DNA from 3 places in the Streptomyces sp. Je 1-4 4N24 genome. Region 1 is predicted to be linked to each of the others. Evidence: riboswitches for the same ligand, from Rfam matches in the RefSeq annotation. Region 1 holds a riboswitch; each other region holds the start of a gene.

Region 1 (7,509 bases):
GGCCCGCCGTAGAAGCCCTGTCCGGCAAAGGTTTCCTGCGCGGCGAAGGGCTCCTGCGCGGCGAAGGGCTCCTGCCCGACGAGGGTTTCCTGCGCGGCGAAGGCGTCCCGGCTCTGGAAGCCGCCGGTGCTCTCGAAGGTGTCCGGGCCCCCGTCGGCGACCGGGCCGGGGCCGTCGGCGGGCGGTACCGCCTCCAGGCCGGAGACCTGCAGGGTCGGTTCGGCGGGCGGCGGGCCGGACGGACGGGCCCGCCGGCGCCGGCTCTCACCGGGCTTGCCGCCCAGGGACCAGCCGGTGGTGAAGCCGCGGCGGAAGGAGAGCGTGACCTGTGTCTGCCCGATGGCGAAGGCGATCAGACCCAGCCCGATCACGATCACCGAGGGGATGATCACGCCGATGACCACAGCGAGGAAGCCGGTGAAGGCGAGCAACCGCCAGCGCAGCCGCGCCTTGTACTGGAGCAGCACCTCACCCAGCAGCCACAGGGCGACCAGACCGAATGCGATGTAGAGGATCGTCCAGCCCATATACGCCCCTCTTCCGCCGCTCGCCGGCCACCGTGATCAGGACTGCTGGTGCAGCCCCAGATTCTCGTAGATTTCCAGGGTCGCCGTGGAGTGGTTCAGGGTAATGAAGTGCAACCCGGGAACATCCTCGGCCATCAAGCGTGCGCACAGTTCCGTTGCGTACTCGATCCCAATGGAGCGTACCGCCGCGGGGTCGTCCTTGACGGCCAGGATGCGCTCGGCCAGCTCGGGCGGGAACGCCGCATTGCTGAGCTGAGCGAACCGTTCGATCTGGCGCACGTTCGTCACCGGCATGATCTCCGGAATGATCGGCGTGGAGCAACCCGCCGCCGCAACCCGGTCCCGGAGCCGGAAGTAGTCCTCCGGGTAGAAGAACATCTGGGTGATGGCGAAGTCCGCACCGGCCTGGCACTTGGCGACGAAGTGTGCCACATCGGTGTCCCAGTCCGTCGAGCGCGGATGCATCTCGGGGAAGGCGGCGACGCCGACGCAGAAGTCGCCGGACTCCTTGATCAGCCGGACCAGGTCGGCGGCGTAGCCGACGCCGTCGGGGTGCCTGACCCACTCGCCCATCGGGTCGCCGGGCGGGTCGCCGCGCAGCGCGAGCATATTGCGGATCCCGGCGTCGGCGTACTGGCCGATGATGTTGCGCAGGTCCGCCGTGGAGTGGTTGACCGCGGTCAGATGGGCGACCGGGGTCAGGGTGGTGTCGGTGGCGATGCGCTCGGTGGCGCGCACCGTGCCATCACGGGAGGTGCCGCCGGCGCCGTACGTCACGGAGACAAAGGTCGGGGAGACGGCCTCGATCCGACGAATGGCGTTCCACAGGGTCCGCTCACCCTTCTCGGTCTTCGGGGCAGCGAACTCAAATGAATAGGACTGCTTGCCGGAGGCGAGCAGTTCGCGCACCGTGTGCGCGCGATCAGTCCTGGTGGAAGCTGTACCTAGGGCCATACCGGCAGGTTAACCACCGGCCGGGCACACACCAACCGTCATCGGCGTAATGCCTGGTTGGTCGGGTTCGTGTCCACTGACTGGACATTTTCCGGTCGCCCGGACGACGGAAAGCCGTCCCTCACCGGCAAGCCACCGCCGCGAAGTGACCCCGGTCACACCGGGGGGCTGCCGCGACGCCGCCGGGCGGCGGCGCGCTCGTGCTCAACGCGCCTGGTCCTCCCAGGTCCGGATGCGCTTGGCCAGGGAGGCGGCCGCGGCGCCCGGATCATCCGCCTCGGTGATCGCGCGGACCACGACGACCCGACGGGCACCGGCCCGCAGCACCTCGTCCAGATTCCCGGCGTCGATCCCGCCGATCGCGAACCAGGGGCGCTCGGGGGCGCGGGCGGCGGTGTAGCGGACCAGGTCGAGGCCGGGGGCGTGGCGGCCCGGCTTGGTGGGCGTGGGCCAGCACGGGCCCGTGCAGAAGTAGTCCACACCGGCCTCGGTGAGCGCGGCGTCCACCTCGGCCTCGGCATGGGTGGAGCGGCCTATGAGGACGTCCGGGCCGAGGAGGGCACGGGCGGCCGGGACCGGCAGATCGCCCTGGCCGAGGTGCAGCACACCGCTGCCGGCCGCATGGGCGACATCCGCCCGGTCGTTGACCGCCAGCAGCTTTCCGTGCCGCCGGCAGGCGTCCGCGAAGACCTCGAGGTGCCGGAGCTCCTCACCGGCCTCCATGCCCTTGTCGCGCAGCTGGACGATGTCCACGCCCGAGGCGAGCACCGCGTCCAGGAACTGCGGGAGATCGCCCTGCTGCTTACGGGCGTCCGTGCAGAGGTAGAGGCGGGCGTCGGACAGGGCCTGGCGTGCGGTGGTCATCGGGCGGCTTTCCCCCAGGTCGGGGGCGTACGGACCGGGCCTTCCGGCACGTACGCCCCTCGGGTGTGGTTACGGATGCGGGTGCGGCGGCCGGACGGGAGCGCGCCGCGCCGGGCGGATCAGACGGCGAGCGCCTGGGCCCGGCGCTTCACCTCCGTACCGCGATTCTCGCGCAGCGCCTGGGCAGGCGTGCCGGGCAGGGTCTCATCCGGGGTGAACAGCCACTCCAGCATCTCCTCGTCGGTGAAGCCGTCGTCCTTGAGGAGGGTGAGGGTGCCGACGAGGCCCTTGACCACCTTGTCGTCCTTGATGAAATCGGCGGGCACGTGCAGCGCCCTGTTCTCGCCGCGGCGCACCGCGATCAGCTGGCCCTCCTTGACCAGCTGCCGGACGCGCGTCACCTCGACGCCGAGCTGTTCGGCGATGTCGGGGAGGGTGAGCCAGGCGGGGACGAGTTCATCGATGTTTGCGTCAATCTCGGTCACAGGACAAGCCTGCCACCTCGCACTGACAGCCGGTAGCCGGGCATCGCCATCAGGGGCTTCCTGCACACCGGAGGGTGACCTCGCCCGCCCGGCAACCGGCGGTCACGGCGCGGGCCGGCGCACGCTAGACGGCCGCGGCCTTCAGCGGTACGGACGCGTTCGCGGCCCGCTCCCGGTCCAGTACGACGCCCCGCTCGATCAGCTTGCGCCCCTGGGCGAGGTCCCGCGGCCGCCCCACGGCCAGCAGCGCGACGAGCCGCCCGTCCCGAAGCCAGATCACCGACCAGGCGGCCCCGGCCGGGTCACCGCGCCAGACCAGCTCGTCGGCGTTCCCGTGATGGCCCGCGTACTGCACGAACCGGCCGAACTGCTCCGACCAGAAGTACGGCACGGGGTCGTAGACCAGACCTTCGGCGTCGCCGCGGGCGATGTTCTCGGCGACCGTACGGGGGCCCTGGAGGGCGTTGTCCCAGTGGTGGATCAGCAGGCGGGTGCCGTAGCGGGCGGACGGGAAGGAGGCGCAGTCGCCGACCGCGTAGACGTCGGGCACGGAGGTGCGCAGCCGGTCGTCGGCGAGGACGGCGCCGTCCTGCGGTGAGACCTCGACGCCCGAGCCGGCCAGCCAGGCGGTCGCGGGCCGGGCACCGATCCCGACGACCACGGCGTCGGCGGGCAGAGTCGTGCCGTCGGCGAGGGTGACCGCGCCCGCGGTGACGGACGCGACCCGGGCGCCGGTGCGCAACTCGGCGCCGGCGGCCGTGTACCAACCGGTCATATGGGCGGCGACCTCGGCGGGCAGCGCACCGGCCAGCGGGCGGTCGGCGGCCTCGACGACGGTGACCGCGCAGCCCGCCTCGCGTGCCGCCGTCGCGAACTCGGCGCCGATCCAGCCGGCCCCGACGACCACGATCTCGTGCTGGGCGGCGAGCACCGGACGCAGCCGTTCGGCGTCGTCGAGGGTGCGCAGCAGGTGGACACCGGGCATGCCCTCACTGCCGGGCAGCACGATCGGGTCGGCACCGGTGGCGAGGACCGCGTAGTCGTAGGAGACCGGGCCGTCGGCCGTCTCGACGACATGGGCGTCCGGCAGCAGGGCGGTGACCGGGCGGCCGAGATGGAGCTCGATGCCGAGCGCGGCGAAGTCGACGTCGAAGGTGGAGCCTTCGGCCTTCCCCAGCAGGACCGCCTTGGACAGCGGCGGGCGGTCGTAGGGCGGGTGGGGCTCGTCGCCGAGGAGCGTGATCGCGCCGCGCCAGCCCTGTTCGCGCAGGGCGACCGCGGTCTGCACACCCGCGATTCCCGCGCCGACGATCACGACGCGCGGCGTGCGGTCAGGGGTCTGGGAGGACTTGCTCTGCTCGCTCACCCGATCACTCTAGGACGGTCCGTGACGCCGCTCGCAGCAGCACGCAAGGAGATCTCTGACACACCGTCACGGTCGGCCGTCCCGGGCCGCGGGCCCCCGGGGGCCCAAGGCGCTGTCTTACGGCACGTCGCGGCCCCGTATTAGGGTGACGGATACACGCACTCGCGGGAGCCCGGACGTACCGGGCTGAGAGGGAGGCTGGCCGGCCTCCGACCGTACGAACCTGATCCGGGTCATGCCGGCGAAGGGAGGGGCTGGAAGCCATGCATTCACCTGCCACACCGTCGGGACCGGCCGCGCCGAGTTCCGATGTGCTCGTCCTCGGCGGCGGCGTCATCGGCCTGGTCACCGCCTGGCGGGCGGCCGGCCGCGGGCTGACCGTCGCGCTGGCCGATCCCACACCCGGCGGCGGCGCTGCCCGGGTCGCCGCCGGGATGCTGGCCGCGGTCACCGAACTCCACTACGGCGAGCAGACCCTGCTGGGCCTCAATCTCGCCTCGGCGCAGCGCTACCCCCGGTTCGCGGAGGAGTTGGAGGAGGCCGCCGGGCAACGGATCGGCTATCGGCGGTGCGGCACCCTGGCCGTCGCGCTGGACGCCGACGACCGCGCCCATCTGCGCGAGCTGCACACGCTGCAGACCCTCTCGGGGCTGGACTCGCAGTGGCTCACGGGGCGCGAGTGCCGCCGTCTGGAGCCGATGCTGGCTCCCGGGGTGCGCGGCGGGCTGCGGGTGGACGGCGACCACCAGGTCGATCCGCGGCGGCTGGTGAGCGCCCTGCTGGCCGCCTGTGAGCGCGCCGGAGTGGCGTTCCACCGGAGCCCCGCCGCGCGGCTGACGGTCGACGGCGGGCGTGCCACGGGCGCCGAACTCGCCGACGGCACGCGGCTGTCGGCGGGTCAGGTGGTACTGGCCGCGGGCAGCCACAGCGGCCGTCTCGCCGGGGTCCCCGACGAGGTGCTGCCGCCGGTGCGGCCGGTCAAGGGCCAGGTGCTGCGGCTGCGGCTGCCGGACGTGCCGCCCGGCAGCCCCGCCTTCCTGTCGCGCACCGTACGGGCCGTCGTCCGCGGCGGGCCCCTCTACCTGGTGCCGCGGGAGAACGGCGAACTGGTCGTCGGCGCCACCAGCGAGGAGCTGGGCTGGGACACCACCGTGACCGCGGGCGGGGTCTACGAGCTGCTGCGGGACGCCCATGAGCTGGTCCCGGGCATCACCGAACTACCGCTGGTCGAGACCTGCGCCGGGCTGCGCCCCACCTCCCCCGACAACGCACCGCTGCTCGGGCCGACCGAGCTTCCCGGCCTCCACCTGGCCACCGGCCACTTCCGCAACGGTGTCCTGCTGACGCCGGTCACCGGTGACGCGATGGCCGAGGTGCTGGCCACCGGCAGCCTCCCCGAAGAGGCCCGCCCCTTCTCCCCCGCGCGCTTCTCCCCCACCACCACGGGGCCGCTGCGCACCCGTGCCCCCGAGGAGCAGCCCGTATGAGCGAGCGCAGTGAGCGAACGGCAAAGACTGGTGGCGACGGCACACCCGCCGAACGAAACGAGGCCGGCGCATGAGCGCGTCCACCGTGTCCGTGTCCGTCAACGGCGAGGCCCGTGAGATCCCCGGCGGACTCACCCTCGACCGGCTCGTCGCCACGCTGTCCCAGGCGCCCGCCGGGGTGGCCGCGGCGGTCAACGAAATCGTGGTGCCGCGCACCCAGTGGCCCACCACCCCGCTCGGCGACGGCGACCGCGTCGAGGTGCTCACCGCGGTCCAGGGAGGCTGATCCGCAGACATGGCCGACGATGCGCTCACCCTTGCCGGCACCACCTTCGACTCCCGTCTGATCATGGGAACCGGTGGCGCGCCCAGCCTCGACGTCCTGGAACGGGCACTGCTCGCCTCCGGTACGGAGCTGACGACGGTCGCCATGCGGCGGCTGGACCCGACCGTGCAGGGCTCCGTGCTGTCCGTACTGGAACGCCACAGCATCCGGGTGCTGCCGAACACCGCGGGCTGCTTCACCGCGGGCGAGGCCGTGCTCACGGCCCGCCTGGCGCGGGAGGCGCTCGGCACCGACTGGGTCAAGCTCGAGGTCGTCGCCGACGAGCGGACCCTGCTCCCCGACCCGATCGAGCTCCTCGACGCCGCCGAGACCCTCGTGGACGACGGTTTCACGGTGCTGCCCTATACGAACGACGATCCGGTGCTGGCCCGCAAGCTGGAGGACGTCGGCTGCGCCGCGATCATGCCGCTCGGCTCGCCGATCGGCTCCGGGCTCGGCATCCGCAATCCGCACAACTTCCAGCTGATCACCGAGCGGGCCGGCGTCCCCGTCATCCTCGACGCGGGCGCGGGCACGGCATCGGACGTCGCCCTGGCCATGGAGCTGGGCTGCGCGGCGGTGATGCTCGCCTCCGCGGTGACGCGTGCGCAGGAGCCGGAGCTGATGGCGACGGCGATGCGCCACGCGGTTGCCTCCGGCCGGCTGGCCTACAGGGCGGGCCGGATCCCGCGCCGCCATTTCGCGTTGGCGTCGTCGCCGACGGAGGGCGTACCGGATCTGGATCCGGAACGGCCGGCTTTCTAGCCCCACGTTTTCGGCTGTCCCGCCGTGGGGGTTTCTCGCCGTTGCGCCTGCGGCGGGCGGGTGGGTGTCGGGTGCGGTGACGGGCCTCCGGGGCAGGGTTTCCGGACTGCTTCGCTTTACGTCCGGAAACCCTGCCCCTCCGGCCCGTCCCCTCCCGTGGGAGGAGTCAGTGACGGTGAGTGGGGGCGAGCGTCCGTAGACGCCGATTTCACTCCTGCTTCACGAGGAGCACATGACCACCGACGACCACCCCCACCCACCGTTTCCCATCCCCCAACGGGAGGGGACGGGCCGGAGGGGGAGGGGTGTGGGACGTAAAGCGAAGCAGTCCCACACCCCTCCCCCGGAGGCCCGTCACCGCACCCCGACAGCCCCGCGCAGCGGACCCCGCCCGCCGCCATGCGCCACGGCGGGGGCACCGCGCAGCGGGCCACAAACGGCGAGCAACCCCCACGGCGGGAAAGCCAAAAACGTGGGAAGAAAGAAAAATCGCAGCCGAAATTCGCCTTGTCCCCCACAACTCGTAGACTCGTCTGCCGTGGATATGACCCTTCAGGACCCGCTCGTGGGCCAGCTGCTCGACGGCCGCTACCGCGTCCAGGCGCGCATCGCCGCCGGTGGTATGGCCACGGTGTACCAGGCCGTGGACACCCGGCTGGACCGTCTGCTCGCGCTGAAGGTGATGCATCCCACGCTCGCCACGGATGCGGCGTTCGTCGACCGCTTCATCCGTGAG
Region 2 (7,509 bases), 2.1 Mb from region 1:
CCCCGTACCTGAGTCGCTCTACCATCGGACTATCCGTAGCAGGCTCTCCTCCGTTTCCGCCCACTGCCCGGCCAACGCCGGCCGTACGGCCCTACGGAGCATCGGGGGATGCACATGAACAGCGCTCCGCACCTGCTGAACGAGGATCGCGCGGAATTTGCGCGGATCCTCGATGAGGCGCTGCGTACCGCCCCATACCGCCCGGACGACCTGACCACCGCCGCGGGACACCCTCTCAACACCGAGCAGTTGCGCACGATGGCGCTCGGCGCGACCACCGCCATCGCCGCCTGCGCCACGGCCGAATACCAGCGCTATGTGCAGCTCCGCGCCGAGTTGCGCGCACCGGCGCCCACCGCGTCCGTCGCCGATGCGGGCGGCGAGGAGCAGAACGCGGCCGACGACGGGAGACCGGGACCGGACAGCGACGCGGTCATGGACGAGGCCGAATCCACCGGCGCCGGGCTGACCGCCATGATCGCGGTGCTCGCCCCCGTGCTCGCCGGCATCGCCGCCGTCCTCTTCCTCCTCCTCGGCTATGTGCTGCGCGCCATCAGCCCCGACAAGTCCCTGGCCCAGCCGCTGATCAGCGTCGGCTGGATCTTCGCGGCGCTGACCGCGGTGGGCACCCTCGTCGCGATGGCCGGTCTGCTCGTCACGGCGCTGCGCAACGGCGCGTCCGCCCAGGTCGCCAGAGCCGAGGAGTCGGCCGAGGCGCTGGACCGGGCCCGCGAGGCCTGGCGCCGCGCCCTCCTGGAGCGCGGTCTGCTGCCTTTCTTCCGAGAGGCCCTGGCCGACCCCACCGCCATCCCGGACGACGACCCCGCGCGCTACGTCCCCCGCAGCACCACGTCCCCCGAGAGCCGCATCCCCACCCTCGGCTACACCCGTCCCCAGTTCACCAGCCCCGACAGCGGCTCCTCGGGCTCCCGCCCGCGCTACTCCAGCCCGGACTTCACCAGCCCGGATTACGGCGGACCGGACCATCGGTCGGATTAGGGCTGGGCTTTCCGGTCAGGGCCGGGCCCGCGGCGGCCGGCCTGTGCCGTCCTCGACCATCAGGGCAGGTGTGTGAAGCGGCCTCAGGGCGTCTCGGCGAGGTCGGCCGCGGCCCGCACGAACTCGCGCACGCGCTTCGTGGTGTTCCCCTCCGACCAGACCAGTCCCCGTTCGATCGGCTTCGCGTCGTGCAGGGGCACATAGGTGACGTCCGGCCGGGGGTAGTACTGCCGGGAGGACTCCCCGACCGGGAGGACGCCCCTGCCCCTCGCGACCAGGGTGAGCATCTCGGAGAACGACCCGCCGGCGGGCCCCTTCTCCACGGGCCTGCCCGACGGGGTGCGGTCCGGTGTGCGGTCCCTCTTGAATACCGCTGAGGTCGCCGCCGGGTACTGCACCACGGGGTATTCCGCGAGTACCTCGACCGACACCGCCGGCTCACCGGCCAGCGGATGCCCCGCCGCCACGGCGAGCACCCGCTTCTCCCTCAGCAACACCGGCCCGCAGGCCATTTCGTCGAACGGATAGGAGGCGAGGAGGATATCGATCGAGCCGTCCAGCAGGCTCGCCCGGGAATTGGACAGCTGAACCTCCCGTACGTCGACCCGGCAGTCGGGATGACGTTCCGCGAACAGGGCGACCGCCCTGAGCAGTACAGGTGCCGTCCACTCGCCGAGGAAGGCGACCCGCAGTTCGCCCGTCACACCGCAACCGGCGTCGACCGCCCTTTGCAGCGCCCCCTCCATGGCGGCAACCAGGGGCGCCAGGTCGTCGGCCAACTGCCGTCCTATCGGGGTGAGCCGAACGGTACGGCTGTTGCGGTCGAACAGCCTGCTGCCTATCCGGCGTTCCAGCTTCTTGATCACCTGGCTGACCCGCCCGGTCGTGATCCGCAGCCGCTCGGCGGTCCGGCCGAAGTGCAACTCCTCGGCAAGCGTCAGGAAGATCTGGGTCTCCAGCCGTTCCAGCAAGATGCCCCCCGGCATTGAATCCGGCTCAACGGTCTTATTTCGATCATGCCTTGATCACGGATTCACGGGGGCGGATCGTAGAGGGCGACCACCCGGTCATCCATGAGAACCCGAGCCGGCCCCGGGCAGTCGCCCACCCGGCCGCCAACGCCATTGCCCTGGAGGGAACGTGACCACTGTGCGCGTCACCGGATTCGATCACCTGGTCCTCAACGTCGAGGACATCGAGCGGTCCCTGGACTTCTACATCGGACTCCTCGGCCTGGAACCGGTACGCGTGGCGGAGTGGCGGTCCGGCAAGGTCCCGTTCCCGTCGGTGAGAGTCACTCCGGAGACCATCATCGACCTGGTCAGCGGCCCTCGGGGGGAAGCCAACGTCGACCACATCTGTCTCACCGTGGAACCGCTGGACTGGGACGAGGTCATCGCGTCGGGAGCCTTCTCCGTCGTCCGGGGCCCCATCGAGGTCTTCGGCGCGCGGGGCACTGCCATATCGATCTACGTCCAGGACCCGGACGGCAACACCGTGGAACTGCGCTGGTACCCGCAGGACGTCGCAGCCTGACCGAGCCGAAGTCCCGGTCCGGGTGCGACGACCGGACCGGGACCCTGGGGAGGAGCTCAGTTCGCCAGCGGCAGGTACACCCGGTTCCCGCTCTCCGCGAATTCCCTGGACTTCTCCAGCATCCCCGCCTCGATCTCCTCGGGGGTGGAGCCCTCGTCACCACCGAACCGCTCGGTGATGCTCTGGCTGATCTTCATCGAGCAGAACTTCGGGCCGCACATCGAGCAGAAGTGCGCCGTCTTCGCCGGTTCGGCGGGCAGCGTCGCGTCGTGGAAGGCGCGGGCCGTGTCCGGGTCGAGGGCCAGGTTGAACTGGTCCTCCCAGCGGAACTCGAAGCGGGCGTCGGACAGCGCGTCGTCCCATTCCTGGGCACCCAGGTGGCCCTTGGCCAGGTCCGCCGCATGGGCCGCGATCTTGTACGTGATGACGCCGGTCTTGACGTCGTCGCGGTCCGGCAGGCCCAGGTGCTCCTTGGGCGTGACGTAGCAGAGCATCGCGGTGCCCCACCAGGCGATCATCGCCGCGCCGATACCGGAGGTGATGTGGTCGTAGGCGGGCGCGATGTCGGTGGTCAGCGGGCCGAGCGTGTAGAACGGCGCCTCTTCGCAGATCTCCTGCTGGAGGTCGATGTTCTCCTTGATCTTGTGCATCGGGACATGTCCCGGGCCCTCGATCATGGTCTGTACGCCGTGCCGCTTGGCGATGGTGTTCAGCTCGCCGAGCGTCCGCAGCTCCGCGAACTGTGCCTCGTCGTTGGCGTCCGCGATGGAGCCGGGGCGCAGACCATCACCGAGCGAGTAGGTCACGTCGTAGGAAGCGAGGATCTCGCAGAGCTCCTCGAAGTGCGTGTAGAGGAACGACTCCTGGTGGTGCGCCAGGCACCACGCGGCCATGATCGAACCGCCGCGGGAGACGATGCCGGTCTTGCGGCGGGCCGTGAGGGGCACATAGCGGAGCAGCACACCGGCGTGCACCGTCATGTAGTCGACGCCCTGTTCGGCCTGCTCGATGACGGTGTCCTTGTAGATCTCCCAGGTCAGCTCCTCGGCCTTGCCGTCGACCTTCTCCAGCGCCTGGTAGAGGGGGACGGTGCCGATGGGGACGGGGGAGTTGCGCAGCACCCACTCTCGGGTGGTGTGGATATTGCGGCCGGTGGACAGGTCCATCACCGTGTCGGCGCCCCAGCGGGTCGCCCAGGTCATCTTCTCCACCTCCTCCTCGATGGAGGAAGTGACCGCGGAATTGCCGATGTTGGCGTTCACCTTCACCAGGAAGTTCTTGCCGATGATCATCGGCTCGATCTCCGGGTGGTTGACGTTGGCGGGCAGCACCGCACGGCCGGCCGCGATCTCGTCGCGGACGAACTCGGGCGTGACCTTCTCGCGGAGGGCGACGTACTCCATCTCCGTGGTGATCTCGCCGCGCTGGGCGTACGCGAGCTGGGTGACCGCGGCGCCCTCACGGCCGCGTCGCGGCTGACGGGGGCGGCCCGGGAAGACCGCGTCGAGGTTCTTGAGTCCGCCGCGCGGCGAGGTGTGCTTGAGGCCGTCGTCCTCCGGCCTCAGGGGGCGGCCCGCGTACTCCTCGGTGTCGCCGCGGCCGATGATCCAGTTCTCCCGCAGCGGCGCCAGGCCACGGCGGACGTCGGTTTCGATATTGGGATCGGTATACGGCCCTGACGTGTCGTAGAGCGTCACGTCCTTGCCGTTGGTGAGGTGCACCCGCCGGACCGGCACCCGAAGGTCCGGACGCGATCCGGAGACATAGCCCTTGTGCCAGCCGATCTGCGGCTTTTCGCCATCGTTGGCACCGTTTTCGGGCGTGCGTGCATCCTGCAGAGTCATGAGACCCAACTCCCTACGCCGGCATTACCCGGTAACAGGTTCGGCGGTCGACGCAGCGGCTTCCGTCCGCCGACGTTTCACGTGAAACGCCGCTGGGACGGAGGTCAGCGCCCTCTCAGCCCGGTGCTCCGAGCTCCCGCGATTGCAAAGGTGCCACCACGGTAGCGGCCGATGTGGCGCGGTGAACAGTGGGCCCCTTGAGTTCTTGCGATGATCGGGCGGTGTCCGCTCACGAGTCCCACCACCACCCCGCCCCGCACTCCCATGCGCACAGCCATGGCCCTGCCGCGCCCGTCTCCCGACATCTGCGCAAGGTCATCGCGGCGGTACTGATCCCGTTCGCGGCCGCAGTGGCGGTCGGCCTGGTCGTGCTCTGGCCAGGCGGTGCACCGCCCCACAAACCGTCAGGGGTCGGCTTCGACCAGCCCACAGAGACGGCCAGAGTGGTCAAAGTGGCGGAGGTGAACTGTGCGGACGTCCATGCCGAACAGCAGCCCCAGCCCCCGTCGCCGACAGGGCAGCCACCGACCGGGGGAGCGGACAAGGGCAAGCCCTGCCAGCAGGCGACGATCGAAGTCACCACCGGGGAGCACAAGGGGCGTACCTTCCAGACGGTGGTGACACCGGACGCCCTGCGCCACTACACCACCGGCCAGGAGGTGGTGGTGTCGTACTCCCCCAAGGCGCCGAAGGATCTGCAGTACTCGATCAGCGATGTCGACCGGTCGTTCCCGATGTGGCTGCTGGCCGCGATCTTTGCGTTCGCCGTGGTGATCGTCGGCCGACTGCGCGGACTGCTCGCCCTGGTGGCGCTGGCGGCCAGCTTCGTGGTCCTGACGCTGTTCATCCTTCCGGCGATCCTGCAGGGCTCCAATCCGCTGGTGGTGGCAGTGGTCGGGGGCAGCGCCATCATGCTGATCGCGCTGTACCTGTGCCATGGGCTGACGGCCCGAACCTCCGTGGCCGTGCTCGGCACCCTCGCGTCGCTGCTGCTGATCGGGCTGCTCGGGTCGGTGTTCATCGGCTGGGCACTGCTGACCGGCAACACCGACGACACGACCGGGCTGGTGCACGGTCTGTACCCGGACATCGAGATCCGCGGTCTGCTGCTGGCGGGGATCATCATCGGTTCGCTGGGTGTGCTCGACGATGTGACGGTGACCCAGACCGCCGCGGTCTGGGAGCTCAAGGGAGCGGACCCGTCGGCCGGCTGGCGCAAGCTGTACGGCGCCGCGATGCGGATCGGCCGGGACCACATCGCGTCCGTCGTCAACACCCTTGTGCTGGCCTATGCGGGTGCCGCACTGCCGCTGCTTTTGCTGTTCTCGATCGCACAGAGCAGCGTCGGTACGGTCGCCTCGAGCGAGGTGGTCGCGGAGGAGATCGTCCGCACACTCGTGGGCAGCATCGGGCTGGTCGCCGCGGTGCCCCTGACCACCCTGCTGGCCACACTGGTCGTCTCGGCGGACCGGAAGGAGCGGAGCGCGCCGACCGGCGACGAGACGGGAGCCGGACATCTGACCGGGGCCGAAGCCGGGGCGGGTGCGGTCGGGGTCACCGGCAGCGTGCCGGCGAGCCCCACGGGTGGCAGGCAGGGACGACGTGGGGGACGCGGCAAGCGACGTAAGCAGTGACGACGGGCAGGCGGGAGCGGGGGAGGGAGGCCGGGGGCCGGGTCAGCCGGCCGGGGCCTCCGTGAGGATCTGGTCCAGTACGGCCTCCAGGGTGTCGCAGACCTCTTCCTTGCCCAGCGGGACCAGCCGGTCCGTACGGTCCAGGAAGGCGACCAGCGGCGCCGCGCTCACCCGGAACAGCGCACGCTCGGCGCCGACTTGAAGGCTGATGAGGACATCGCTGAGGTGCTCGGGGGAGGCCGGCTCGATACGCACATCGCCCTCACCGGACGGCCGACTCAGCCCGTCCAGCAGCAGCTCCCGGCCGAACGCCCAGGTCACCGGCGCATCGCCGGGCAGATCGAAGGTGAGGCGGACGGCATACGGATCGGCGCTGGCGAAGTCCAGCTCCACCGGAATCCGGAACGCAAGCTCCTCCGAGACGACGAAGCTCATGATCACTTCTGCCTGAACTGTGTCGGTCATCAACCACTGCCCCGCACTTGATCGGAGATGGCCGGGAAACAACCCCCGTAGCCCTATTGGCGCCATCGTCTGCCACGCGCCAGCAGATCACAAGGAGTGAGTTTTCAGATACTGATAGAGAAGGCGAGTGTCGTTAGTGTCGCCTCCGCCATTTTCCGTAGTCGGTCTGTAACGGACCGCAATCGACGCAGTTCGTCCACGGGCAGGGAAACCGCCAACGTCGCGGCGGCCGCCCCGACCTGGACCGGGAGAGCGGAGCACACCGTGCCCAGGGCATATTCCTGACGCTCGTAAGCGACTTGGCCGCGACGCACCGTATCCAAACGGTGCAGCAAATCGTCCTCAGTTCGCACGGAAAAGGGCGTTATCGACTGGACGGGATGGCGGGCCAGATGCTCCTTCCTCGTTGCCTCGTCGAGCTGCGCGAGCAGACATTGCCCGATCGCATGGGCCGTGCGGTGGCACGGAAGTCGACCCACTCCGTGACCGGCGGCCGCGCCGGGTCATCGGTCACCGCCACCACCTCCACTTCACCCTCCCGGTAGACAGCGAAGTAGACGGCGGCACCCAGCTCGCGTCCCGCCACGGCCAGCGCCTCGGAGATATGGGCCCGCTGCCGGCGCCTGGCCCCGGCCCGGCCGATGACCTCGGCCGCCTCTCCCAGGACGAACACACCGCCCTCACGCCGGAGATAGCCCTCGTGCGTCAGTGTCCGCAGCAGGTGGTACGTCGTCGGCAGCGGGAGCCCGGCTTCTCTGGCCAGCTGCTTGGCGGGCGCGCCGTCGACATGTGCGCCCACCGCCTCCAGCAGCCGGAGCGCGCGCTGCACCGAGCCGATCAAGGTGGGGTGGGAGGCGGATTCACCGTTCACGATTGCCAACACCAACCCCCAGGTCCGCTCGCGGTGGGACACGAGGCCCCGGCCATGGGACCACTCCCGTGACCCGCGCACGTCTCCCAGGCACCCACGACCACGCCCGGACCGGGCTCGCCTCACCCGGGGCTTTCCGGAACGCCATCGTCCGGAAGAC
Region 3 (7,509 bases), 4.1 Mb from region 1:
CCGCTGACGTCAAGAAGCTCCGCGAGCTCACCGGCGCCGGCATGATGGACTGCAAGAAGGCCCTGGACGAGGCCGAGGGCAACGTCGACAAGGCCGTCGAGGCGCTGCGCATCAAGGGCCAGAAGGGCGTCGCCAAGCGCGAGGGCCGCTCCGCCGAGAACGGCGCCGTGGTCTCCCTCATCGCCGGCGACAACACCTCCGGTGTCATCGTCGAGCTGAAGTGCGAGACGGACTTCGTCGCCAAGGGCGAGAAGTTCCAGGCCGTCGCCAACGAGATCGCCGCGCACGTCGCGAAGACCGCTCCGGCCGACATCGAGGCCCTGCTCGCCTCCGAGATCGAGGCCGGCAAGACCGTCCAGGCGTACGTGGACGAGGCCAACGCCACCCTCGGCGAGAAGATCGTTCTGGACCGCTTCGCGCAGTTCTCCGACGGCTACGTGTCGGCGTACATGCACCGCACCATGCCCGACCTGCCCCCGCAGATCGGTGTCCTCGTCGAGCTCGACAAGGAGAACGCCGAGGTCGCCAAGGGCATCGCGCAGCACATCGCGGCCTTCGCCCCGAAGTACCTCGCCAAGGACGACGTCCCGGCCGAGGTCGTCGAGGCCGAGCGGCGTGTCGCCGAGGAGACCACCCGTGCGGAGGGCAAGCCCGAAGCCGCTCTGCCGAAGATCGTCGAAGGCCGCATCAACGGCTTCTTCAAGGACGCGACGCTGCTCGGCCAGCCGTACGCGCTCGACAACAAGAAGTCCGTCGAGAAGGTCCTCCAGGAGGCCGGTGTCACCCTGAAGCGCTTCTCGCGCATCAAGGTCGGCATCTGAGCCTGTCGCGAAGGCAGCGAATGACCTACGACCCCGCTAGGGTCGTACGCAGTCGGCCGCTCAACGGCCGGCCGCAGATGTGACGAGGAGGCCATTGCCGCACAGGGATCTGAACCAGACCCACGGCAATGGCCTTCTTCGTATGTGCACGAGGAGAGCTCAATGATTCACGGTGCCGACGGCGCGCACACAGACCATGCCGGCCACGGCGGCCGGCGACGCTTCCTGCTGAAGCTGTCGGGCGAAGCATTCGCCGGTGGCGGCGGACTGGGTGTCGACCCCGACGTCGTGCACGCGATGGCCCGCGAGATCGCCGCCGTGGTGCGCGACGGCTACGAGATCGCCATCGTGATCGGTGGCGGCAACTTCTTCCGCGGTGCCGAACTCCAGCAGCGCGGTATGGACCGGGCCCGCTCCGACTACATGGGCATGCTCGGCACGGTCATGAACTGTCTGGCCCTCCAGGACTTCCTGGAGAAGGAGGGCATCGACTCCCGCGTCCAGACGGCCATCACCATGGGCCAGGTCGCGGAGCCGTACATTCCGCTGCGCGCGGTGCGCCATCTGGAGAAGGGCCGGGTCGTCATCTTCGGCGCCGGTATGGGGATGCCGTACTTCTCCACCGACACCACCGCCGCCCAGCGCGCCCTGGAGATCGACGCCGAGGCCATGCTGATGGGCAAGAACGGGGTGGACGGCGTCTACGACTCCGACCCCAAGAAGAACCCGGACGCGGTGAAGTTCGACGCCCTCGAATACGGCGAGGTGATCACCCGCGATCTGAAGGTCGCCGATGCCACCGCCATCACCCTGTGCCGGGACAACAAGCTCCCGATCCTCGTGTTCGAGCTGCTCGCCGAGGGCAACATCGCGCGTGCGGTGAAGGGTGAGAAGATCGGCACGCTCGTCAGCGATCAGGACACCCGGGCCTGACGGCCTCAACTGCCGCGATTCCGTACGGGCATCGCCCTGTACGGGCGGCAACTCCCGGCCGGGGGAAGACCTCGGTACGGGGATGGACAACTGCCTGCCGGTCGGACACCGTGCAGGAGAAGACGCGCGGCAGGGGCGAGGCTCTGCTTCTTACCGAAAAGACCAGGAGCAAATGGTGATCGAAGAGATCCTCCTCGAGGCCGAGGAGAAGATGGAGAAGGCCGTCGTGGTCGCCAAGGAGGACTTCGCCGCGATTCGCACCGGGCGTGCGCACCCGGCGATGTTCAACAAGATCGTGGCGGACTACTACGGCGCCATGACGCCGATCAACCAGCTGGCGTCGTTCTCGGTTCCCGAACCGCGGATGGCCGTGGTGACCCCGTTCGACAAGAGCGCGCTGCGCAACATCGAGCAGGCCATCCGCGACTCCGACCTCGGTGTCAACCCGAGCAACGACGGCAACATCATCCGAGTGACGTTCCCGGAGCTGACCGAGGAGCGCCGCAAGGAGTTCATCAAGGTCGCCAAGAACAAGGGCGAGGACGCGAAGATCTCGATCCGCAGCGTCCGGCGCAAGGCCAAGGAGACCCTCGACAAGCTGGTCAAGGACAAGGAGAGCGGCGAGGACGAGGTGCGCCGCGCCGAGAAGGAGCTCGACGACACCACCGCGAAGTACGTCGCGCAGGTGGACGAGCTGCTCAAGCACAAGGAATCCGAGCTCCTCGAGGTCTGATGAACGAGTCTTCCTGGGGGGCCCCGCCCGGCGCCGGTCAATGGGGACCGCCCGACCACGGACCGGCCTCCTCGCTTCGCGGGACGGCGCCCCCCGCCCCGGCGGGTCCGGTGTACGACTGGGGCGATGCGGCGCAGACTCGGCCCATGCCCTTTGTGCCCGGGCAAGGCGGATACCAGGATGACAACCGGGAACATCGGGACATCCGGGATAACCGGGACCACCTGGACGACCGGGGGGCTGCTCGACGGAGCGGCCCCCTGTTCCGCGACGAAAAGCCGCAGGAGCCCATGCCCACCTCTCTTTCCGGGTCCGACAACTCGCCGGACTCAGAGAAGCCGAAGAAGAAGAGCGCGGGCCGCAACCTGCCCGCCGCCATAGGGGTCGGCGTCGGCCTCGGCGTGATCATTGTTGCGTCGCTCTTCGTCTACAAGCCCGTCTTCATCGGCGTGATAGCGATCGCCGTTGTCGTGGGCCTGTGGGAGCTGACCTCGCGGCTGGCGGAGCGCAAGGACATCAAGGTGCCGCTGGTGCCGCTCGCGGTCGGTGGCACCGCCATGGTGGTCGCCGGATATGTCCGCGGCGCCGAGGGAGCCTGGGTGGCGATGGCGCTCACCGCGCTCGCCGTGCTCGTCTGGCGGATGACCGAGGCGCCCGAGAACTATCTGCGGGATGTCACCGCCGGTGTCTTCGCGGCGTTCTATGTGCCCTTCCTCGCGACGTTCGTGGCGCTGATGCTCGCGGCCGAGGCCGACGGCCCGCTGCGGGTGCTGACGTTCCTGCTGCTGACGGTCGTCAGCGACACCGGTGCGTACGCGGTCGGCTGGCGGTTCGGCAAGCACAAGCTCGCCCCGCGTATCAGCCCCGGCAAGACCCGCGAGGGACTGGTCGGCGCGGTGCTCTTCGCGATGGTGGCCGGCGCGCTGTGCATGGAGTTCCTGATCACGCACGGCGCCTGGTGGCAGGGCCTGCTGCTCGGTCTCGCCGTCGCGGCCAGCGCGACCCTCGGTGACCTCGGCGAATCCATGATCAAGCGTGACCTCGGCATCAAGGACATGGGCACCTTGCTCCCCGGCCACGGCGGCATCATGGACCGCCTCGACTCCCTGCTGCCGACCGCGCCCGTGGTCTGGCTGCTGTTCGTGGTCTTCGTGGGAGCCGGCTGAGCGCAGGGTTCTCGCAGGTGAGGGCAGGGAGAGGAATTCCTCTCCCTGCCCTCTTCCGTGCGCCGCCTCCCGTCTAACCAGGCGCCGACAGGACCTCGACCACTGCGCGCAAGGGCTCCGGCGACGTGGAGAACTCGCCGAGGAAGGGATACGACAGTTCCGTGACGAGGAAAAGGTTGGTGGCAACAAGGACGCTCACCGCCGCGACCATCCCGTAGTGGATCAGGGCCTGCTCGGAGCCGAAGGTGGCGGAGAATCCGAGGACCAGTCCACTGGTCAGCAGGACCGCCATCCACAGGGACAGGGGTGGGCCGATGTTGGTGCGTGCCTCGAGCAGCCGTTCCGTGCGGGCGATGCTCAGTTCCTTCAGGGACGCGAGCGAGCTGGTGAGGAAGGCTCGCTGGGTGTCGTTGCGGGGCTGAATGGTCTCGTACGTGCGGTGCAGGCGGCTCAGCGCCTGCTCGGCCTCGGGCGTGGTGTCGCCTGCCGCGGCGCTGGGCCACTCGGCCGCCGCCGCGCGTCCGTACGCCAACACGCTCTGCCTGATCCGCGCGCTCTTGGCCTTGCCGAACACCTCGCGGCCCCTGGCCAGCTGCGCCGCCATGGCGCCCTCGGTCCGCGTCGTCTGGTCCGCCGTGTTCACCTGTCCCCAGAGCGCGAGGACGATGAAGCCGATGAGGAACCCGTAGACGACCGCGATCACGGGGAAGAGGAACTGCGCGATCTCGTTCTGCTTGCCCTGCTTGAGGCGGGGGACGCGGCGCCGGACGAATGCCTGGACGACCGCGGTCCCGCCGGCGATCACGGCGACGAGCCCTGCCAGCAGCAACCAGGAAGGGACGTTGATCACGATCCAACGGGTCACGGCCACTGTTCCACGCTCCTGACGTACCCCACACCAGCCACCACGGCGCGGTGGCCAACGAAGGCACCGGGCCGCGGGACACGCCTGCTTCGTCTCTTCGGGCTCCGCCCGGGACCCTGGGGCGTCCCCGGGCCGCGCGAGGTGAACCAACAGTGACAGATGGCCACCGGGGGGTAACCACCGCGCTCACCGCTCTGGCCTGGGGCTCCCAAGTTGATCTGCCACACTGGACGCACCATGCCTGCACCCGGAGAACTCACTTTCGTAGCGCCGCGCGGGGCCAAGAAGCCTCCGCGGCACCTTGCCGATCTCAGCCCCGTCGAGCGTCGCGAAGCGGTGGCCGCTATCGGGGAGAAGCCGTTTCGCGCCAAGCAGCTGTCGCAGCACTACTTCGCCCGCTATGCGCATGACCCGGCGCAGTGGACCGACATCCCGGCGGCCGCGCGCGAGAAGCTGGCGAGCGAGCTGCTGCCGGAGCTGATGACGGTCATGCGGCACATCTCGTGCGATGACGACACCACGCGCAAGACGCTGTGGAAGCTGCACGACGGGACGCTCGTCGAGTCGGTGCTGATGCGGTACCCGGACCGGGTCACCATGTGCATCTCGTCGCAGGCCGGCTGCGGTATGAACTGCCCGTTCTGCGCCACGGGGCAGGCAGGGCTGGACCGTAACCTCTCGACCGCCGAGATCGTGCACCAGATCGTCGACGGGATGCGTGCGCTGCGCGACGGTGAGGTGCCGGGCGGGCCGACGCGGCTGTCCAACATCGTCTTCATGGGGATGGGGGAGCCGCTCGCCAACTACAAGCGGGTGGTCGGGGCGATCCGGCGGCTGACGGACCCCGAGCCCGACGGGCTGGGGCTGTCGCAGCGGGGGATCACCGTCTCCACGGTCGGGCTGGTGCCGGCGATGCTGCGGTTCGCCGACGAGGGCTTCAAGTGCCGGCTGGCCGTGTCGCTGCACGCCCCGGACGACGAGCTGCGCGACACGCTGGTGCCCGTCAACACGCGCTGGAAGGTGCGGGAGGTGCTGGACGCGGCGTGGGAGTACGCCGAGAAGTCCGGGCGGCGGATCTCGATCGAGTACGCGTTGATCCGGGACATCAACGACCAGGCGTGGCGCGGTGATCTGCTGGGCCGGCTGCTGAAGGGCAAGCGGGTCCATGTGAACCTGATTCCGCTGAACCCGACGCCCGGCTCGAAGTGGACCGCTTCACGTCCCGAGGACGAGCGGGCGTTCGTCCAGGCCATCGAGGCGCACGGGGTGCCGGTGACCGTCCGCGACACCCGCGGCCAGGAGATCGACGGCGCCTGCGGGCAGCTCGCGGCCTCGGAGCGCTGACCGCCCGCTGGTACGGTGTGGTCGAACAAATGCACATTCCGACAGGGGAGCGCCACAGCGCTGAGAGTGCGGAAGCGTCGTAGTCCTACGGTGCCCGCAGACCCTTGAACCTCGCCCGGGTCATTCCGGGTAGGAAGTTCGGTCGTCACTCATGCTGTTGCGCCCTGCCCGCAGTCCGCTCCGTACGTCCTCGGACGTCGGAAGCCGTGGACATCGGGCAGGGCCGCGTCTCTTCCTGGCCAGCCAGGAGGAAATCAGTGAGCACCACCAGCAGGATCACCGCGACGGCGGTCGTCGCCGCGGTCGGTATGGCCGCCCTCGCCGGGTGCGGCAGCTCGGGCGGCGGGAGTGCGGACGCCAAGACCGTCACGCTGGTCAGCCATGACTCGTTCCGCGTCTCCAAGTCCGTGCTGGCCGCCTTCGAGAAGGAGAGCGGCTACAAGGTCACGATGCTCAAGGGCGGGGACGCCGGCAAGGCCGTGAACCAGGCGATCCTGTCCAAGGGCAACCCCCAGGGCGATGTGTTCTTCGGGATCGACAACACCCTGCTCTCGCGCGGTCTGGACGAGGGCCTCTTCAGCCCCTACCAGGCCAAGGGGCTGGACAAGGTTCCCGCGGGCCTGCAGCTCGACAAGGGCGAGCACCGGGTCACCCCGCTCGACTACGGCGACATCTGCGTCAACTACGACCGCGACTACTTCGACCGGCACAAGATCGCGCCGCCGAAGACCTTCGACGACCTGATCAAGCCCCGGTACAAGGGGCTGCTCGTCACGGAGAACTCCGCCACCTCCTCCCCGGGGCTCGCCTTCCAGCTCGGCACCATCGCGAAGTACGGCGAGAAGGGCTGGCCGGACTACTGGAAGAAGCTCAAGGCCAACGGCGTCGAGGTCGTCGACGGCTGGGACCAGGCCTACAACGACCGGTTCTCCGGCTCCGCGGCGGGCAAGGGCAAGGGCGACAAGCCGCTGGTGGTGTCCTACGCCTCCAGCCCGCCCGCCGAGGTGCTCGGCAAGAAGCCCGCGCCCAAGGAGGCGCCGACCGGTATCGCGCCCGGCACCTGCTTCCGGCAGATCGAATTCGGCGGTCTGCTCAAGGGCGCGAAGAACGAGAAGGGCGGCAAGGCGCTGCTGGACTTCCTGCTGAGCAGGGAGTTCCAGGAGGACGTACCGCTGCAGATGTTCGTCAACCCGGCCCGTAAGGATGCCGAGGTGCCGGAGCTGTTCACCAAGTACGGCACGACGATCGACAAGCCGACGACGCTGGCCCCCGAGACGATCACCAAGAACCGCGAACAGTGGATCAAGCAGTGGTCCTCGCTCGTTCTGAAGTAACGCCTTCGGACGTCACCGGCGCCCGGCGCGGCAGGCCCGCGCGGGGAACGGCGGTGCGGCTCGGCCTGATGGCGGTGCCGCTCGCCTTCTTCGCGCTGTTCTTCGCCTATCCCGTAGTGGCGATCGTCGGACGGGGCCTCAAGGACGGCGGACAGTGGCAGCTCAGCCGGTTCGGTGCCGTGCTGAGCGACCCGGATGTCGTGCATGTGCTGTGGTTCACCGTCTGGCAGGCGGCGGCCTCGACCGTGCTGACGCTGCTGATCGCGCTGCCCGGCGCCTATGTCTTCGCGCGCTTCGACTTCCCCGGCAAACA

Evidence for each region. A riboswitch is a leader RNA that binds a small molecule or an ion and turns the genes downstream of it on or off. The one in region 1 is predicted to bind thiamine pyrophosphate.
Region 2: another riboswitch for thiamine pyrophosphate. It lies ahead of thiC (phosphomethylpyrimidine synthase ThiC); the one in region 1 lies ahead of thiO (glycine oxidase ThiO).
Region 3: another riboswitch for thiamine pyrophosphate. It lies ahead of SLV14N_RS11000 (thiamine ABC transporter substrate binding subunit); the one in region 1 lies ahead of thiO (glycine oxidase ThiO).

The regions. Positions count from the first base shown of each region.
Region 1 covers NZ_CP110836.1:6,698,496-6,706,004, reverse strand. The annotation lists gene SLV14N_RS29255 (hypothetical protein) at 1-527, opposite strand, end outside; gene metF (methylenetetrahydrofolate reductase [NAD(P)H]) at 564-1,481, opposite strand; gene thiE (thiamine phosphate synthase) at 1,686-2,345, opposite strand; gene SLV14N_RS29240 (Rv2175c family DNA-binding protein) at 2,465-2,830, opposite strand; gene SLV14N_RS29235 (NAD(P)/FAD-dependent oxidoreductase) at 2,955-4,196, opposite strand; TPP riboswitch at 4,351-4,465, shown strand; gene thiO (glycine oxidase ThiO) at 4,460-5,683, shown strand; gene thiS (sulfur carrier protein ThiS) at 5,754-5,969, shown strand; gene SLV14N_RS29220 (thiazole synthase) at 5,979-6,773, shown strand; gene pknB (Stk1 family PASTA domain-containing Ser/Thr kinase) at 7,312-7,509, shown strand, end outside.
Region 2 covers NZ_CP110836.1:4,570,550-4,578,058, forward strand. The annotation lists gene SLV14N_RS19795 (hypothetical protein) at 109-999, shown strand; gene SLV14N_RS19800 (LysR family transcriptional regulator) at 1,083-1,985, opposite strand; gene SLV14N_RS19805 (VOC family protein) at 2,149-2,535, shown strand; gene thiC (phosphomethylpyrimidine synthase ThiC) at 2,592-4,379, opposite strand; TPP riboswitch at 4,373-4,529, opposite strand; gene SLV14N_RS19815 (YibE/F family protein) at 4,601-6,013, shown strand; gene SLV14N_RS19820 (SsgA family sporulation/cell division regulator) at 6,056-6,478, opposite strand; partial or broken gene SLV14N_RS19825 (IclR family transcriptional regulator) at 6,583-7,352, opposite strand.
Region 3 covers NZ_CP110836.1:2,617,994-2,625,502, reverse strand. The annotation lists gene tsf (translation elongation factor Ts) at 1-821, shown strand, start outside; gene pyrH (UMP kinase) at 984-1,754, shown strand; gene frr (ribosome recycling factor) at 1,930-2,487, shown strand; gene SLV14N_RS11015 (phosphatidate cytidylyltransferase) at 2,487-3,653, shown strand; gene SLV14N_RS11010 (DUF4239 domain-containing protein) at 3,727-4,524, opposite strand; gene rlmN (23S rRNA (adenine(2503)-C(2))-methyltransferase RlmN) at 4,756-5,862, shown strand; TPP riboswitch at 5,896-6,016, shown strand; gene SLV14N_RS11000 (thiamine ABC transporter substrate binding subunit) at 6,120-7,196, shown strand; gene SLV14N_RS10995 (iron ABC transporter permease) at 7,265-7,509, shown strand, end outside.